DNA from 2 places in the Bacillus sp. iso_77 genome. Region 1 is predicted to be linked to the other one. Evidence: riboswitches for the same ligand, from Rfam matches in the RefSeq annotation. Region 1 holds a riboswitch; the other holds the start of a gene.
What was found. A riboswitch is a leader RNA that binds a small molecule or an ion and turns the genes downstream of it on or off. The one in region 1 is predicted to bind glycine.
Positions count from the first base shown of each region.

Region 1 (9,565 bases):
CACCAGCTTCTTGTGCTTGAGCAAGAAGTTTTGTTTTTTGCGGGTTGTAGACGACATCTGTTACGATTAAGTCTTTGCGTAATACATCAAGAGTATCGTCAATAATGCTGAGCTCATCTAATGGTTTCATGCCAAGGCTTGTCCCGTTTGCTAAGATCGCACTTTCAGCTACTTCACGACGGAAAGCGTCTTTGTCTTCAAGTGGGAAGATATTCGCTTTGACACCGAATGATTTCATTTCGTTGTTGATGTAATTTACATTTTCTTCTGCTTGAACAAAGTATTGATCATTACGAGCAAAAATACTAATTTCACGAATACCTGATTGTGCAAGCTGAATGGCGATCGGTGTTGCAGCGCCGCCAGATCCAACGAGTGTAACCTTTTGTCCAGCTAATTCAACGCCGTGTTCAATTAAGTTTCTTACATAACCAAGACCATCTGTGTTGTAACCAACCAGCTTGCCATCTTTGTTCACAACTGTGTTGCTTGCGCGAGTATATTTTGCAGAATCATCTAGTTCATCTAAGTAATCGAGTACTTTCATTTTGTTCGGCATGGATACGTTAAATCCAGCTGCACCCATTGCTTTCATCCCGTTTACTGCTGCTTCTAGTTCATCATTTCCTACCTCAAAAGCAAGGTAAGCATAGTTGATTCCCGTTAGTGTATAGCCAAGGTTGTGCATCCGTGGTGACAGGCTGTGTCCGATTGGTGTTGCAAGAAGACCGACTAATTTTGTTTTTCCATCAATATTACGTTCATGTATGTTTGTCATGATTGACATCTCCTTTAATTATCTAAACAATTTTTTCATGCGTCGTAAAACAAAGACTGCTAACAATACGCTGATGACCGCAATGATCATATCAAAGAATAAAGTCATTTTAATATCGTACGTGCTGACGAGTCCGCTTGTAATCAGCGGAACAAGGATAAACGCTGAGCTTGCCGCAATGTTGACATATGATGAAGCCGTTGCTTTGTTTGTAGGGAATAATTTCATCATAATACTCATCGCCAACTGGAAAATGCCGGCTGTAAATAATCCTAAGAAAAAGGTACTAACAATGACAATGCCGTACGTTTCGATTTGAAATAGTGAAAGCATGGCAAGGAATGCCCCGATTGGGTAAATAATGGCGACCATAATCGGTGAAATGAATTTATCTAATACGATTGAAAGCAATAGAACAGATACGAGTGCACCAATACTAAAATAAGAAAGAAGCTGTGTCGCTTGTCCTGAGCCAAGCCCAATCAATTTCAACCCGAGCTGTGGAAGCCAAGTTTGCCATACGACAAATAATGAAGTAGACGTGAATCCCATAAGTACAACAGCTAAACCTTCACCAAACATTTTCGGTTCTTCCTTCATTTGCTCTTGAACGGGAAGATCGTTTTGAGAAGCCGTTTGCTTATGATTTGGGAAGGGCATAAAGATTAAGTAAATGCCTACAAGTAAATAGAGAAGTCCTAGACCAAAGAATGCCCAGCCCCAGAAGATGTCATGTGCAATAAGGAATGCCAAGATAAATGGAAGAACAGTCGCACCAATTGATACAGACGCCTTCACTAATACAGAAGCTGAACTTGCTTTTTTAGGAAATGATTCTGTCAAAGCAGGATATGTCCCTGAATCAAGCAATGAGTTTGCAATCCCTGCGGAAATGGCAAAGATGAAAGCCAATGTATAATTGGTCGTTGTTGGAATCCCAATTAAGAATAATAAGTAGAGAAAGTTACCTGTAATAATGACAGGTTTTCGCCCCCAGCTGTCTGCCAGCCGGCCAGAGAAAAAGAGAGCAATTAATTTACCGATCCCGATTGCTGATACAAGCAAGCTGATTTTTGGAATATCTACATGGTAGCGTTCAGATAAGCTTTCCATGTTTGAGGCCACAATAATATTGATCATGCCTAGCATAAAATAGTTTAAGTACATGCCAAGTGATGATTTAATGTATGGATTTTTCATGTTCCCACTCCTATATTTGAAACCCTGTTCGGGCCAAATTCTTGTTACCCTTTGTTATTTCCTTAAACGTAAATAATATTAAGTCCATCACAACACCCCTTGTGTGATTGATGAAAAAAATAATGAATATTCATCTGTTCTTCAAATAAGTACATCGTTCTACTAAATAATTAAAAATAATAACAGTTATCATAAGTTGATGGACTTCCTCGATTTGATCAGAATCAAAAGATCCATCTTTAACTGTAGTTGATATGATAAATAACGATATGTTTACAAAAGGTATAACGATATACTAAAAGAAGCAACGAGATAAATATACTCCTGTGTATAAAATGTGTCAAGTTTATGACTTTGTGATTTAAAAAAAGAAAAATGTAATAAAGAAATAGTTGACTTGCTCAATAAAAAAAGGAGAATCGCTTTGCAATTCTCCTTTTCATGATCATGTCGAGGTTTCTCGAATATGAAGTTGAGGCTTTAATATCAATCGCTGCAGTTCTTCATCCTGCTCGTTCATTTTATGATACAAAAGGTTGGCTGCTTTGACTCCAATAGATCGTGGAAATGATGAGACTGTGGTGAGCGGCGGGTGATACATCTCCGCTTCAGGGATGTTATCGAACCCAACTACATCAATGTCTTTACCAGGCTTGATGTCACGCGCTGCCAATTCTTGAATCACCCCAAACGCCACTAAATCACTGAAGCAAAAAATAGCAGTAGGTGGTTCGGGAAGGTCAATCACTTGGGCAAGGGCTTCTTTCCCGCCTTCACGGGTAGGCACCATATCAATAATAAGAGATTCATCCATCGTCAGGTCCTCATCATCATGGGCTCTTTTGAACCCTTTCATCCGTTCAATCCAAGTCGAGGAGGATTTGACTCCGCCTAAGAAAGCGATGCGGCGATGCCCTTTTTGAAGAAGATGATGGACCGCCATCCAAGTGCCTTGTTCATAATCAACGCCGACATAATCACAATGGACATCTGCTAATTCACGGTTTGCCAATACTTTTGGTGTGCGAATGTTGTTTAATTGTTTCACCGTTCGTGTCGAACTTTTCGATGCTGGATTTAAGATGATTCCACCCACTCGGTGCTCTACCATTGTGGAGATGAGCCGCTCCTGCTTATCCACACTATCAAAGGTTGTCCCAAGTAAAACGGTATAGCCAAGTGACTCAAGGGTGGTTTGCACACCGATTAAAAATTCAGAAATAAAGGTGTTTGAAATATCCGTGACGATCACACCTACAATATTTGAACTTTTCGACCGCATGTTGGCAGCGACGCGATCGTACACGTATCCCAAATCCTCCATGGATTGCAGCACTTTTTTCCGGGTGGCTTCAGAGATCCTAGGGTTGTTGCGAACAACGAGTGAGGCCGTTGAAGTCGATACACCGGCATGCCGAGCGACTTCTTGTAATGTCACACGCTGTTTGTTCATTTTTTTCATTTGTCCTCACCAACTTCATTGGATTGCCTAACTATGGTTCATCATCAAGATGGATGTCTCCACCAAACGAGCCGAACATTCTTTGTTTCATTATACCTTAATCAAGGGGTGTTGATGAAGTGATGTCATATCAGCTTCAGATAAGGAGGAAACAACATCTTAAAAGATTACCATTGACAGCTTTCTTTTAGAGGCGTAAAATATAAAATTATTCAGAAATAGCAACATTTAAAGTAAATATCGAAGGCTATGATTGCTGTGGGTCACACTATGGCAGGAGCAGCTTCTGGAGAGACCGCATGTATGTGCGGCGCCGAAGGGTTCACAATCTCAGGCAAAAGGACAGAAGAGTACGAAATATTGTATTTGTGATGCATGGATCATACTGTGTATTGCTTTTCTCTATTTTGCTATTCTTTTATGACCGTGAGATTGGAGCGCATCCAATCTCTTTTTTTATGGACTTTTTGAGAGTTCATTATTTCAGTATAGGATCGTGTCGTAGGAGGGTGTTGAAATTGGCACAACAAGAGTTAAAGCGAGATTTATCAAACCGTCATGTTCAATTAATTGCCATTGGCGGAACGATTGGAACTGGGCTGTTTTTAGGGTCTGGAAAGGCCATTCAATTGGCTGGACCATCGATCATTTTTGCGTACTTAATTGTCGGAATGGCCATCTTTTTTGTCATGAGGGCACTTGGAGAATTGCTCTTATCTAAGGCGGGCTATCAGTCTTTAACGGATATAGCAGAGGATTATCTTGGACCATGGGCTTCCTTTGTGACAGGATGGACGTATTGGTTTTGCTGGATTATGACAGCGATGGCGGATGTTATTGCGGTCGGGGTGTATGTGCAGTACTGGTTTGATATTCCGCAGTGGATTCCTGCTATTATTTGTTTATTGATTTTGCTAGGATTTAATTTATTAACGGTGAAGCTTTTTGGAGAAATGGAATTTTGGTTTGCACTGATTAAAGTGATTACGATATTACTGTTGATTGGCGTTGGAATTGTCCTGTTAATCATTGGTTTCCAAACAGATGCAGGGCCCGTGACGGTAACGAATCTGTGGTCACACGGAGGATTATTTCCAAATGGTGTGACAGGCTTCTTATTGTCATTCCAGATGGTGATTTTTGCGTATGTGGGCGTGGAACTTGTCGGTGTGTCAGCAGCAGAAACAGCGAATCCGCAAAAAAATATCCCGTCCGCGATTAATAAAATTCCATTAAGAATTCTATTTTTCTATGTAGGTGCGATTTTTGTATTACTATGCATCAACCCATGGACAGAACTCAGTGCATCAGAAAGTCCTTTTGTGAAAACCTTTGGGCTCATTGGGATACCAGTAGCGGCGGGACTCATCAACTTTGTCGTCCTGACATCTGCGGCGTCTGCTTGTAATAGCGGCATGTTCTCAACGAGCCGAATTTTGTATAATCTCAGTCATCAAAAACAAGGACCGGCATCTTTTGGCCGACTGAATAAACATGCTGTTCCAAGTAATGCCCTGTTTGTGTCGACAATTGTGGTGTCAGTAGGGGCTCTTTTAAGCAAGCTAATTCCTGAACAAGCCTTCGGTATTGTGACAACGATTAGTGCCATTTGTTTCATTTGGGTATGGAGTATTATTTTAATATGTCATTTGAAATATAAGAAGACACGTCCTGAACTGCATAAGGCGTCTACCTTTAAAGCGCCATTTACACCTTTTGTGAATATAGCGGTTCTTGTGCTCTTTGCTGCCATTCTTGTCATCATGCTTTTCGCTGATGCAACACGTCCAGCCCTGTTATTGACACCCGTATGGTTTGGGTTCTTATTTTTGATTTATGCACGACAGAAACGTCGGTCAGCATAATGAACAAAAAAGCACAGCCTTTTTAAATGGCTGTGCTTTTGCTTATTTAACGATTTCGAATCTTCAACATATAGTATGCATTAAGAATGATCAGAACAAGTCCAACGACGATGATGGAGAAGAGCTGAGAGTGATTGGCGCCAAGAGAATAGACAATCAAAATAAACATGGCACCGGTCAATAAAATATTCATCATTTGAAAAGTGTGAAAAAGCCCATCGAGCATCACATGCTTTTCGCCTTCATCAGAAATGGCGAGCAGTTTTTTGCCATAATCTTTATCGGTTGGACTAGGTAGGTGACGATTAGGATAGACGAGCTTTAGGACAGAGATCGATGCATAAGAAAGAATGACGGTGATCAAAAATAAGGCAGCATTTGCGAGAATCAGCCAGAGTGGTTGCTCGGTTACGATGGAAATACCAATTGCAATAATCGATAAAATGGTACTCACCGTATTAGCTAACGTTACATCAGTAAAGGTTCGGTACTGTTTTACCTCCAGTTCATCCTCCTCATCACCAGATACCGAAAGAGAGACTCTTTTCTTCATGCGTGAAATGCCTGAAAAACAATAAATGATGAATAGAACTGTCAAGCCAGTGATGACAAGAGTCGCTTCAAATGCAGCTTGCAGAAGTGTCAGCTCAAATTCGGCTGCCAGTAAACAGTAAGCACCGAGAAAACCAAGGAGAGCACCTAAGAGCATTTTGTATACAGTTTTCATGTGAGTTCATCCTCCTCGAATAGAAAAATTTGTTCAATGGGTTCTTGAAAAATACGTGAAAGCCTCATAGCAAGTAAGAGAGACGGCATTAATTCATCTCGTTCCATTAAGCTGATCGTCTGGCGGGAAACCTTTGCCCGTTTCGCAAGCTCCGTTTGGTTTAAACCATCACGTGCCCGCAGCTCTTTTAGCCGATTTTTCATTCTGTCACCTCAACTCTGATCAAAATGTTATCTTGATTGTAAAGTATTATATTCATTTTGACAAGTATAGTTGTCAAAATGATAAAAATAATTGTCAGAAAGATCGCCTTTATTCAAAAGGAAATCAATGATACGCTAAAGAAAAGAGAAACGGAAAATAGGTGATGCCCATGTTCATTGATCAATTAAAAAGTGACTTACATCAATCACAGCCGCTATTTATCGGAGAAGAGACAGCGTTCAAAGCGGCAGTCCTTGTCCCTTTGGTGCAAGTAAACGGGGAATGGCATGTTTTATTTGAAGTGCGATCACTGACGATGAGAAAACAGCCTGGCGATATTAGCTTCCCTGGCGGCAAACTCGACGGCGACGAAACCGCACAAGAAGCTGCACTGCGGGAAACATATGAAGAACTAGGGATTCCGCCCGAATCCGTCAAGGTGTTAGGACAGCTCAGTCCTTATATTGCCTCTCCATCCTTTGTGGTATATCCATTTGTCGGAATCATTGATGAACAGCAGGTCAAACATTCCTTTAATCAAGAAGAAGTAGAGGAGACCTTTACTGTGCCTCTATCATGGCTCAGCCAATACGAACCATACTTACACCATGTATCGGTGCAGCCAACACCAGGAGAGGACTTTCCTTATGAAAAAATCATGAATGGTGAAAAATACAGCTGGGGGAGTCGTTCGATTGAGGAGTGGTTTTATGATTACGATCGTTACACCATTTGGGGATTAACTGCCCGCATATTAAAACATTTTGTGATGGTTGCAAAAAGAAATTCCTAGAGAATCAGCTCTAGGAATTTGTTGTGGAAAGGCGTTCTTTTGCGGTTTCTTTTCCTTTCCCTTTTCCAATTAGGATGGGTGCTTTAGCTTGGCTCAATCCATATGAAGGCATGTTCACGTAGATAGATTCATATGATCCGGCTTGAATTTGATACGTTTCATGATAAATTCCGACCGCGTCATTATTTCGTGCTCTTTGGTTAAATCCTTTCCAAGCAGCCAAATGCTTCTCCATCTTGGCGTAGGCAAGGAGATCATCTGTTGATTTCCAATATTGGATCATGGTGGTGGTGCGTAAACCGAAGTAATTTTCTGTCCCGAGAAAACCAAGCTCTTCTTGATGTGTATAAAGTTCTTTGATCATCCCCGGCATCGCCTTAAATACTGGCAACCATTGATGGACAGCCCAGCGTTTATTGATTCTCATTCCGATAATGAACACAACAATCGGCTCAGAATTGTCTGTTGTATACCTGCCAGCACGTATATTTTTTTTCATTTGTTCATCCTTCTTTCTTCATCGATTCACAGGTCTCCACGCACCAATCAATTCCAGCCTGCGCCACTTTCTTTCCGTAATCTAATGTATATAGCCAATACTTCGCATCAGCTTCATCTGGATACAGCTCTTGAATGTTTTGTTCAATCGCAACATATGTCTCATAACGGATACGGAGCTGCCTCTCATAATCTTGTAAAAGCACCAATTTTTTCTCAAACGAAAGATATTGACCAAAGAATAACTTTAATAACACTTCATTTCGTTCTGATGGTACTTGATCGAGCGGCTGCGCCAGCCATTGCCTCAACGTGTCCAGCCCTTTTTCAGTCAGATGATACTCCCGCTTGTCTGAGCGCCCAGTTGTAGAAGCGGGTGAAACCTTCGCAAGCCCTTCCTCGACTATTAACTTTAAAGCTGGATAAATTTGTCCATAACTAATTTTCCAAAAGTGATGCAAGCTCCTATCAATTAATTGCTTCACTTCATACCCAGACTTACAATCTGTCGTTAAAATCCCCAAAATCGCATACGTCGTATCATTGTATTTTTTCATTGATTAACACACCTATCTAAAAGATATATCATTTAGATATATAATAAACGATGTATAACTGCAGATACAAGAGGTATGAGAAAAAAATAAATGCTAGAAAGGAGGTGAAGAGATCACTGATTGGTTAATCAATAAGATGAATCCTTCATATAGAGTGAACGATCATAGTTTGGAGGGGACATATGAGTAAATCAAAAATCTGGATCATGACTATTCTGGCGGTACTACTGATTGGTGGAGGCGGCTGGATAGCCTATCAAGCAATCGCAAAAAAGAGTGGTTTGAATCATCCCTACGCCTTTGCATATAAGACTCATGATCGTGTGAACTGGTTCAAGGTAACGGAAAGAAACGGAAAAGTAACAGGTCATCTGAATGAAACCATTTTAGAGGAAAATCCGAAAAGGCATTATGATCCCAATCTATTTATCAACAAATATCAATTAACTGGGAAATCAATTGAAAACGGTTACGAATTTTATGTGAAGCAAGGGAAAGAAACGGTCACATATGAAGTTCACCTTGCCGAAAAGGATCTTTCTGTGAAAAAACAAGGTGAAAAGCACAGCATCACATATAAAGCAGTTGATCAAAAAAACCTACGTGCTGTTCAACAGGACATTCATACTCGATATGAGAAACTGATGGATGACACGGAAAATAGATTTCATGATTATGTACGAAACTTCATTAAGAAAGTAACAGGCGCTTATGGTTATCTGTATACGGCAGAGGATGGTTCATACCAACTATTTCTAAAAGTAAAACGAATGTATATGCAGTCTGAATGGGCAGGTTCTTTTCTAATGAGAAAGGCCCCAGGAGATGGTGGTGAACCTTATAAAGAAACGAAACATACAGCCGGTGGAGTTTCAGATGGGATGATGTTTGATTTGAGTACTTATCCTGCAATTGAAAAGGGTTTTATTTTAGGTGAAACTGACCGAGACGCAACATACATTAAATTTCCTTTTAAAATGGCAGGCGGGACAATAGAATTTAAAGCGGTCACGAAAGAGGAATATCAAGAACAAACAGAAGCATTCAAAAAGAAGGCGAAAGAATGGCAAAAGTAGATCGTGTTGGAACAGATGAATGTTGTGAATGGCATTTCAGGGCGATCAGAATAAATAGGGATCATGAAGGTTTTTCAAAACATATTTGAGTGGAGGTACGTATGAGTAAACTGAAAATGTGGGTCGTGTCTATCCTGGCAGTACTCATCTTAGGTGGAGGCGGCTGGACAGCATATCAAGCAATCGCACAAAAGAATTCATTGAATCATGCCTATGCATTTGCGTATAAAACGAAGGATAGAATGAGCTGGTTTGAGATATCTGAGAATAAAGGCAAAGTAACGGGGCATTTGAATGAAAAGTATATAGAAGAAGTGAGGTGGGATCCGCAAATCTATAAAAAACAATTTGTCGTATCTGGCAGTTCAAAAGAAAATGGGTATGAATTCAAAGTCACACAAGGTA
Region 1 is NZ_CM149683.1:3,624,282-3,633,846, reverse strand. It holds gene AC0VYC_RS18660 (shikimate 5-dehydrogenase) at 1-778, opposite strand, end outside; gene AC0VYC_RS18655 (MFS transporter) at 797-1,978, opposite strand; gene AC0VYC_RS18650 (LacI family DNA-binding transcriptional regulator) at 2,424-3,440, opposite strand; glycine riboswitch at 3,717-3,796, shown strand; gene AC0VYC_RS18645 (amino acid permease) at 3,959-5,305, shown strand; gene AC0VYC_RS18640 (DUF3169 family protein) at 5,352-6,032, opposite strand; gene AC0VYC_RS18635 (helix-turn-helix transcriptional regulator) at 6,029-6,235, opposite strand; gene AC0VYC_RS18630 (NUDIX hydrolase) at 6,406-7,029, shown strand; gene AC0VYC_RS18625 (DUF4188 domain-containing protein) at 7,040-7,528, opposite strand; gene AC0VYC_RS18620 (PadR family transcriptional regulator) at 7,533-8,084, opposite strand; gene AC0VYC_RS18615 (hypothetical protein) at 8,267-9,160, shown strand; gene AC0VYC_RS18610 (hypothetical protein) at 9,262-9,565, shown strand, end outside.

Region 2 (9,565 bases), 1.4 Mb from region 1:
TATTTTCTTCAAAAAGGCCGAGTGTATTTGGATTTGTGAGCATGAGAGCCGCCGTTTCTTCATTGACAACACGGCGCAGGTCGTCTAAATCGACAAGCCCATGTTCATTAGATGCCACCGTAATCGTTTCAAATCCTGCTACTGTTGCAGATGCGGGATTTGTTCCATGAGCAGAATCAGGCACGATGACTTTTGTTCGTTTAAGATCTCCTCTTGCTTCATGGTATGCACGAATCATCATGAGCCCCGTCCATTCGCCATGTGCTCCTGCCGCAGGCTGTAATGTCACGGCGTCCATTCCTGTAATTTCTTCTAAATGGTCACCTAAATCATAAAGTAACTCTAATGCACCTTGCACAGTGTCTGCCTCTTGAAGTGGATGCACATGCGAGAAACCTGCAAGACGTGCCACCTTTTCGTTAATCTTTGGATTATATTTCATCGTACAAGAGCCTAGAGGATAAAAGCCAGAATCGACCCCGTGATTACGCCTAGATAATGCTGTGTAGTGACGCATAATATCCAGTTCAGAAACCTCTGGCAGCTTAGCATCTTCATGGCGGATATACGCTTCATCAAATAAATCTGGGAGCTTCTCCTCAGGTACGTCTAAATCAGGCAGGCTGTAACCAATTCTTCCTTCTTTGGATAATTCAAAAATAAGCGGCTGATCTTGTTTATTCATGACGATCCCCCAATTCCTTGATGAACGTATCAATTTCTTCTTTTGTTCTTAGTTCTGTCACAGCGACGAGCATATGCTGCTGAAGCTCTGGATAATCCCGTCCCAAGTCATATCCGCCGATGATTCCTTTTTTAAGCAATCGCTCATTCGCTTCTTTCACAGGTTCATTCAGTTTCAACACAAATTCATTAAAATGAGCACCCTCTATTTCAGCCTGTAACCCATGTTTTTCTGCCTGCGTCTTGGCATAATGGGCCTTTTGTACGTTTTGATAGGCAATGTCTTTGATACCTGTTTTCCCAAGCGCCGTCATCGCAACAGAAGCGGCTAACGCATTTAATGCTTGATTTGAACAAATATTTGAAGTCGCTTTGTCTCTTCGGATATGCTGCTCGCGCGCTTGAAGGGTCAGCACAAATCCTCGCACACCGTTCTCGTCTTCTGTTTGCCCGACTAAACGTCCCGGCACTTTTCGCATTAATTTTTTCGTCACAGCGAAATATCCACAATGAGGTCCGCCAAATGCAGCTGGAATGCCAAATGGCTGCGCATCACCAACGACAATATCTGCCCCAAGCTTTCCTGGTGGTGTCAGTAAACCAAGTGCAAGCGGGTTACTTGAGACGATGAATAAACTTTTCCCTTTATGCGCAATCGGTTCAATGTCCTTTAATGGTTCAACAACACCGAAGAAGTTTGGGTATTGTACAAGGACCGCTGCTGTTTCGTCGCAGACGGCTTCTTCTAATGCGGCTAGATCGGTCTGACCTTTTCGCGCAGGTACCTCGACGACTTCAATATGCTGTCCTTTCGCATATGTTTTCAGCACCGCTCTTGATTCAGGATGAACCGTCTCAGATACCACAATCTTTTTCTTTTTTGTATGTCCTGCTGCCAGCATCGCCGCTTCAGCTAATGCCGTTCCGCCATCATACATCGAGGAGTTGGCAAGATCCATACCGGTCAGCTCAGCGATCATTGTTTGAAATTCAAAGATTGCCTGCAATTCACCTTGAGAAATTTCAGGCTGATAAGGTGTGTACGCTGTATAAAATTCAGAACGTGAAATCACATGGTCGACAATCACAGGCTGGTAATGATCATACACACCAGCACCTAAAAACGAGGCATAGGCCACTGTATCTTTATTTTTTGCAGCAAGACGAGACAATTCCCGCACTAGCTCTGTTTCAGATGCGGCTTCTTTGATGTTGTACGCACCTTTGAATCTGACTTTCTCTGGGATATCTGAGAAAAGCTCATCAATTGACTGAACACCGATGACATCCAGCATTTCTTTTTGATCTTGCTCTGTTTGCGGCAAATACCTGTGCTTCATCCTCTATTCCTCCTCGTTATTTGGCTCTTTTATAAAATGGTGTGGCGACGATTTTGGCTTTTAGACGTTTTTTACGAACTTGCACTTCCACTTCTGTCCCAAGCTGCGCCTCTGATGTTTCAATCAAGGCAAGCCCAATATTTTTCTTTAATGTTGGAGATTGTGTACCGGTTGTGACTACACCAATCTGCTTATCTCCTGAGAAGACCGGATAGTCTGTCCGCGGAATCCCCTTATCTATCATTTCAATCCCGACAAGCTTTCGCTTCGGTCCTTCTTCTTTTTGTTTTTTAAGTGCATCTTTTCCGATAAAATCTGCTTCTTTATCCGTTTTAACAGCAAAACCAATGCCGCCTTCTAAAGGAGAAATATCCTTCGTGAGCTCTTGGCCATAAAGCGGGAGTCTTGCTTCAAATCTTAAGGTGTCACGTGCACCGAGTCCACATGGGATCAGTCCTTTCGGCTGTCCGGCTTCTAATAAAGCGGTCCAAAGGTGAACAGCATCTTCTGACTGGCAGTAGATTTCAAAGCCATCTTCTCCTGTGTAGCCGGTTCTTGAGACAAGCACCTCTTTTTGCGCAATTATCGCTTTTGATAAAAATGTAAATGGCTTCAGTGATGTTACCTCTTCATCCGCAACATCTTTGATGATGTCAGCAGCAAGAGGCCCTTGAAGGGCTAACAAGGCGGTTTGATCAGAGACATTTTTAATGAAAACGTCTTCCTCACCTTGATGTTTCAGCAGCCAATCCACATCTTTTTCAATATTTGAAGCATTGATCACAAGTAAATAGTTGTTCTTTTCTTTTTGGTAGACAAGCAGATCATCCACCGTTCCGCCATCCTCATAACACATGGCTGTATATAGTGCCTTACCGTCTGTCAGCTTTGACAGATCATTGGTTAATAACCTTTGTAAAAAAGGAAGGGCTCCCTGACCTGTGACTTCCACCTCACCCATGTGAGACACGTCAAACAGCCCTGCTTTTGTTCGAACAGCTTCATGTTCTTCTTTAATGGAAGAAAATTGGACAGGTAATTCCCAGCCCCCGAAGTCAATGGTTTTTGCGCCAAACGTTTCATACGCATGAAAAAGCGGTGTTCGTTTCAACATCAATCGTTTCCCCCTTTTTTCTTACAGTGCACATCACAAGCTGAATTTTCAGAAAAAAATCACAGCAAAAAAGGACAGAGCGCTCCCTTTTATCAAAAAGAAGTCTCTGTCCTTGCACCTGAAAGTTTACAGCACAACATCATTGTGCGTTTTCCCCTTTGGTGGTTTGCTAAAAATCGCTGCGCAAACACTCTCCAGAGTTGCGTCCGGTAAGAGTACTTTTGCCTGAGAGATTCACTGAACCAATTCAGCTTGCTCCTTCGGCGCCTGTCAGTGCAAAATAACCGCTAGGTCTCTCCCCATACCATCATCCGCTCATATTCTTCACCTTTATTGGACATACTATCAAAATGGGTGACTTATTCTCTAGATCACTTACCAACATCCTACCATTAGAAATGGATGAAGAGCAACAGAAAAATCATTAACATTTTTAAAATAATCATTCATTATCGTTCGCTTTTATTGATATATAACATCTTTTAAATCGCTATGAAAAAATGAAGCGTTTAAAAACAGAACGATTTTATCATCACTCTACCAGAAAGGCAGGCGGTCACATTGAATATTCAAACGATATTTGATCAAAAATGGGCAAGTGAATTTCAAAAGCGGCTTACAGCAGACGGTCCCTGGGCGAATTGGGATATGTACCGTTTAGCAGCACAGGTACAAAAAGTGACAGCCATTGATTCATTTGAAGGACTGCAAGCACCTGCGCACCTGCCTGCATTTACTCCTTTAAAACACCAGCTCGAAGTCGCTAGAAGAGTCGTAGAAGAGATGAATGGGAAAGCCATTTTAGCAGATGAAGTGGGTCTTGGAAAAACCGTTGAAGCAGGACTGATTATCAAAGAATACATGATTCGCGGACTTGCCAAGAAGATTCTCATTCTCGTACCCGCCTCCCTTGTGTCCCAATGGGTACAAGAACTGCGGACGAAATTTTACATAGATGCTGTCGAGCAAAAGAAGAGCTATGTGTGGGAGCAGTGCGATGTTGTGGTTTCCTCAATTGATACAGCCAAAAGACAACCACATCGGGACACGATCTTATCCATCTCCTACGATATGGTCATTATTGATGAAGCACACAAACTGAAAAACAATAAAACGAAAAACTATGAGTTTGTGAGAAATTTGAATAAAAAGTTCTGCTTACTGCTCACAGCCACACCTATTCAAAATCGAATAGGAGAAATTTTTAATCTCGTTTCTCTGTTGAAGCCAGGCCATTTAGGTAATGAAACACAGTTTAAAGACCTATTTGCCAAAAAAGACCTTCAACTTGAGGACCATGACCGGCTAAAACAGTTAGTCAATAAAGTGATGATTCGGAACCGGCGACAAGACACTGGCATCGAATGGTCAAAGCGTCATGTAAAGACGATTTCTATTGATTTCTCCCCGACAGAACAAGCACTATATGATGAAATTTGCAAGTTAAAAGAAAACCCTTCCTATACGAAGCACATGTTTTCAATTATGACCTTAGAACGAGAATGCTGTTCGAGTCGTGAGGCCGTCTATATGACCATTAAAAAAATGCAAGAAGAGGAAAAACACATTCTAGGTGCTTCTGCGATGATGCACATCATGGAGAAAATCAACCAGGTAGAACAAAATTCTAAAGCACTTGAAGTCGTTAAACTCATTCAGCAATTAAATGAAAAAGTCATTATCTTCACTGAATACCGTGCGACACAAATTTATTTGCAATGGTTTCTCCAGCAAAACGGCATCAGTTCGGTTCCTTTTCGAGGTGGGTTTAAACGGAGTAAAAAAGACTGGATGAAAGATTTATTTAGAGAGCGGGCGCAAGTGCTCATTGCGACAGAAGCAGGCGGCGAAGGGATCAACCTTCAGTTTTGCAACCAAATCATCAACTACGACCTTCCGTGGAACCCAATGCGCTTGGAACAAAGAATTGGACGTATTCACCGGCTCGGTCAAGAGCGGGATGTCCACATTTACAATATGGCAACTAGCGGGACAGTTGAAGAACATATTTTAAAACTTTTATATGAAAAAATTCAGCTGTTTGAAAACGTCATTGGTGATCTAGATGATATTTTAACCCGAATTGATATCCAAGATGCTGAAACAGAATTGCATCAAATTCTCTTCCAGCACGAGTCTGACGTAGACATGAAAAAGAAATTAACCCAATTTGCTTCCTATTTAACAGAAGCACAAACACCGCTTTTAGAAGAAAGACAGCAAGGTTCATAAAGGAGAGTTGACCAATGGAGCAGCGCGAGATTCACACATTTCTTCTCCGTTTCTTTCAGGCAAATCAATGCGACATACTTGAAGAAAGTGCAGGGCACATGACCGTACAGCTGACAATCGAAATGGATAAATTGATCATGAACCGTCCTTTTTATTGGCATTGGCTCGAAAAAACGGGAGGCGTACCTGAGCCACGGCAATTGACTTTGATCACCGATCAAAAAAAAGCTGATGACACGGTCGAAGGAGAATTTGTCCACTTCGGCTCCCCTCGTTTATTCCAAATATTCGAGGTTGTGAAACAGCAAGGCCGTTTTATTCGGCTGTACGAAAAAGTCAGACCGCTCACAAACAGCCAGATCGCACTGGAGCCGTGGCTTGGTCTCAATGTCAAAATATCCTATCTGGCAGACCGTAAAAAAGACAAACTGCTGTCTCTTGGACTTCATCTAATACGCGGAGAAGTCATCGAACAATTTCAAGAGAAGCTGGAAGCGCGTGAGCTATCGTCTCAAATTCCTGATTATTGCTTCACAATGAGTACGATGATTAAGCCAGAGAGCGGCGTCAAACGGCTTTACAGCCTGATGGAACGTTATGCCAATGAAGAGCCGGATGATTGGGCGGTAAGAGCTGTTCAAAAGTGGAAAGAAGACTCGGAACTTTTAAACCAATTTTATGAAGGGACTTCAGACACATCTGTAGAATATGAAATAGAAAGACAAGCACTTAAAACTTTATACGAACCAAAAATCAGTCTTACGATTGAAAATGGCGGACTTTTTTACTTACAGCAAAAAAGAGGAGGCTGACTTAGCGAGTCTCCCTCCCTTTCATGTGATATCAAATTTTCGATCAATCAAAAGCAACGTTTGTCTGTTTGTATTGGGCGGAAACATGACGCAAGCAATCTATGAGGTCTTATCACCTGTGTTTTTCCATTTCATGCGTTAAGTGCCTGAAATACACGATTCAGTATTTTAGGAGGGTATTTGTATGGAAAAGAAAACGAAGTTATTAGACAGTGAATGGGTTCAATTATTACGCGAAGCGCGCAAAGCAGGACTAACAGTAGAAGAAGTCCGTCATTTTCTCAAATCACGCGAAAAGTCCTCTGAGTCTCCCCCTATGGCAAGAAGTCATTCTATCAAACCTTTCTGAATGTGCTATAATATCGAAAGGAAGGTGATGACATTGATTGGCCAGCGTATTAAACAATACCGCAATGAAAAAGGCTACTCACTATCAGAACTGGCCGAAAAGGCTGGGGTAGCGAAGTCTTATTTAAGTTCAATAGAAAGAAACTTGCAAACAAACCCCTCCATTCAATTTCTTGAAAAAGTCTCCGCTGTTCTGGACGTCTCGGTTCATACACTGTTAAACGAAAATGATGAAACCGAATACGATGGTCAATTAGATAGTGAATGGGAAAAACTAGTTCGAGATGCAATGACATCAGGGGTTTCGAAAAAGCAATTTCGTGAATTTTTAGATTATCAAATCTGGAAAAAAAAGCAAGAAGAGGAGTAATGCGCATATTTTAGCGCATACTCCTCCAATTGCTATGCAGATCTTGTTATCAGTCTAAAGACTGACTTTATTTTTTATCTTCGCTGTGTGCTTTTTCGTTTTCTTTCACGTAGCCTTTTTCATCCGTATGCTTTTTTGGATTGATCGTTAAACCATTCCACTGAGTCGCTTCGAAGGAAAGATCAACTTGAATCGCATCGCCTTGGTATTTATTTTGGATATAGTTACCCGCTTTATCCTTCGTCTGGTCATTGACAAATTCAATGATCATTTCCATTTTATCGTAATCAAACGGATTCTTTGGAATGCCGTCATACTCTGGAGCTGTTGATCCATCAACGGTGGCAACATTAATTTTACCACTTTCATGTAAAAACTTCTCATCGACGGCATGACGAAGCTTTTCAAATGCGGTCTGATCCTGCTTTGACGTTAATAGATGCAGATCAAGCAGGTTTGCATGGTCTAAAATAATATTTTTCGGGTATCCATTCCCACCTTCGGCTCCAACCGTTAGAACACTCACCTGAAATTGGCTGAGGAATTCTTCAGCTGTATTCTTCCCGCCATTCTTCGCTGATGTTCCATCTTGAAACTGGCTATAATCAAGACTCATCAGCACTTGATTAATTGCAAGAGACCCTTTATTTTCAAAATTAAATTCCTTCTTTATACGGTCACCGGGTTTTATGTTCGCAAGGTTGATGGCGCCGGAATTCTCTTTTGCAGATAGATTCAGCTCTCCTGTAGAGTAGACCGCGTTTGCCGTCTCAACATCATTAAATGCAGCCCACGTTCCCCCGCCAATTAAAGCAAGACCTAACGCTCCCGATAAAACACCTAAACGAATTGATTTTTTCATTGCCATGATTGAACCCCCTAATAAATTGTTTTATTGAAACCTGATTTAGGTTACAAACGAAAATTTATGCTTGTTCCTCTGACATGTGTAACTCAGCCGTATGTCTTCGATGTTTGGCAGCACCAACAAAATGAATGGTTGAATAAACAAGCAGCATCACCCCTGGAATAATGAGCAAAAGAGCGGTCCCAGCAGAAGTTCCTGCATACGAAAGAAGCTTTCCTGCATAAGGAATGTTCACGCCCGTATACTGCGCAGTCACTTGATTCGCTTTGACGAGCGTGCCGTCTTGATACATATTGTGGTCTCCTTTTGTCTCAAAGGCTTTATTTACTCCTTTTCCTTTCACCCCAACAATGCGGTGAGTCACAAAGGATTGGTCTTGCTTCGTTTGAAACGTAATAATATCCCCTTTTTTGAGTGTTTCAGGTGAGGTGACATGTTTCACAACAATCAATGAACCAGTCGAAAATTCCGGTTCCATTGATCCAGATAATACTTGCTTGAACTCATAACCAAAAATCTGAGGATCTCCGCCTGTTGTCCTTGATGACAACACGACAATAATACACACAATCATCATCGTGAAGACCAGCGCGTAAAGAATACTCCCAGACATTTTCATCCACTTTTTCATACCTTTCTCCCCTTTACATATCATGTTTCATTCAGCAGGCAACCCCTATTTAGGACGCCTTTTCTTGACAGTTTGAAAGCTGCATATGTTGAGACGTAAAGAATGGCTTTTCAGAACCACCAAACCCTTTAGGATAATAGATTTTAAACAAATAGATTCCATTTGTTTTTGCTTTAACTGCCGTGACAGTCGTCGTTTCTTCTGATGAGAGGGACTGTATAGCACCTTTTTCAATAACATGGCCATCTTGTAATGGCACCTGAACACTCTCTACTTTATGTAGTTCCCACTTCCATTCAGAGTGCGCGATGGGTTGTCCAATATTTTTTAGTGACATGCTCAGCTTTTGAGGCGCACAGACTGTCCCCTCAATGATCGTTTGATCGATCAGTTTCAAATGGCTTCTATCCCATTTCTTCGGCTGGCAATGCTGATCTGTCTCTTCGAAATTTTCACATGTTTTCATGACAAAATTCGAATGCTCAACATCGTTAAAAGAAGCATTAGTAGACGTAATAAAAAAAGAAGTGAAAATCAAACAAATAGCACAAAATAGTACAAAGAGCGGCTGTTTCATTGAATCTTTCAACTCCTTGAACAATTGTTCTTTAAAAAGAACGATTACACTCAGTATAAGGAATTACCTATAAAATCCAAAACGTCAAATTAGTCCATTTTGTTCTTAAACAAGAACATTACCGAGAAAATTCTTCCATTTTCTCATTCTTTCGCCATATTCAATATTTTTTTCTGTGACATTTGTACTTCTTAAAAATTTACATAAAAGTGCAGGATTTGGTCAGGATAATAATTGGTGAGGTGATGTTAGTTGAAATATGGAAGAATCATGATCATGCTCAGTTTACTGTTAAGCCCTTTGATCCAAAGCGCCCATCTAGCTGAGGCAAAAGGAATCACTGCTGCCGCAGATCAATGGGAAACAAGGGCAGTCAAAGAAGCAAAAAAACGGTATCCGTTAGCACATGTTTTATTCAAACAAAAAGTGTGGGATCGGCACCGGGAGAAAGAATCCGTGAAGCAATATCATATTATGTTGAAAGATCAGGCCAAAGAATTTGGGGTATATGTCACCATTTCCTATAACCCTTACTCGAACAAGGTCAATAAAGTCATTGTTGTGGAAGAATACAGCTAAAATGGCATGA
Region 2 is NZ_CM149683.1:2,212,305-2,221,869, forward strand. It holds gene gcvPB (aminomethyl-transferring glycine dehydrogenase subunit GcvPB) at 1-685, opposite strand, end outside; gene gcvPA (aminomethyl-transferring glycine dehydrogenase subunit GcvPA) at 678-2,024, opposite strand; gene gcvT (glycine cleavage system aminomethyltransferase GcvT) at 2,041-3,138, opposite strand; glycine riboswitch at 3,243-3,338, opposite strand; glycine riboswitch at 3,342-3,449, opposite strand; gene AC0VYC_RS11295 (DEAD/DEAH box helicase) at 3,700-5,370, shown strand; gene AC0VYC_RS11300 (YqhG family protein) at 5,385-6,182, shown strand; gene AC0VYC_RS11305 (anti-repressor SinI family protein) at 6,367-6,531, shown strand; gene sinR (transcriptional regulator SinR) at 6,565-6,900, shown strand; gene tasA (biofilm matrix protein TasA) at 6,968-7,768, opposite strand; gene sipW (signal peptidase I SipW) at 7,827-8,399, opposite strand; gene tapA (amyloid fiber anchoring/assembly protein TapA) at 8,449-8,976, opposite strand; gene AC0VYC_RS11330 (DUF3889 domain-containing protein) at 9,229-9,555, shown strand.
Region 2: linked by a shared signal. The riboswitch ahead of gcvT (glycine cleavage system aminomethyltransferase GcvT) and the one ahead of AC0VYC_RS18645 (amino acid permease) in region 1 are both predicted to bind glycine.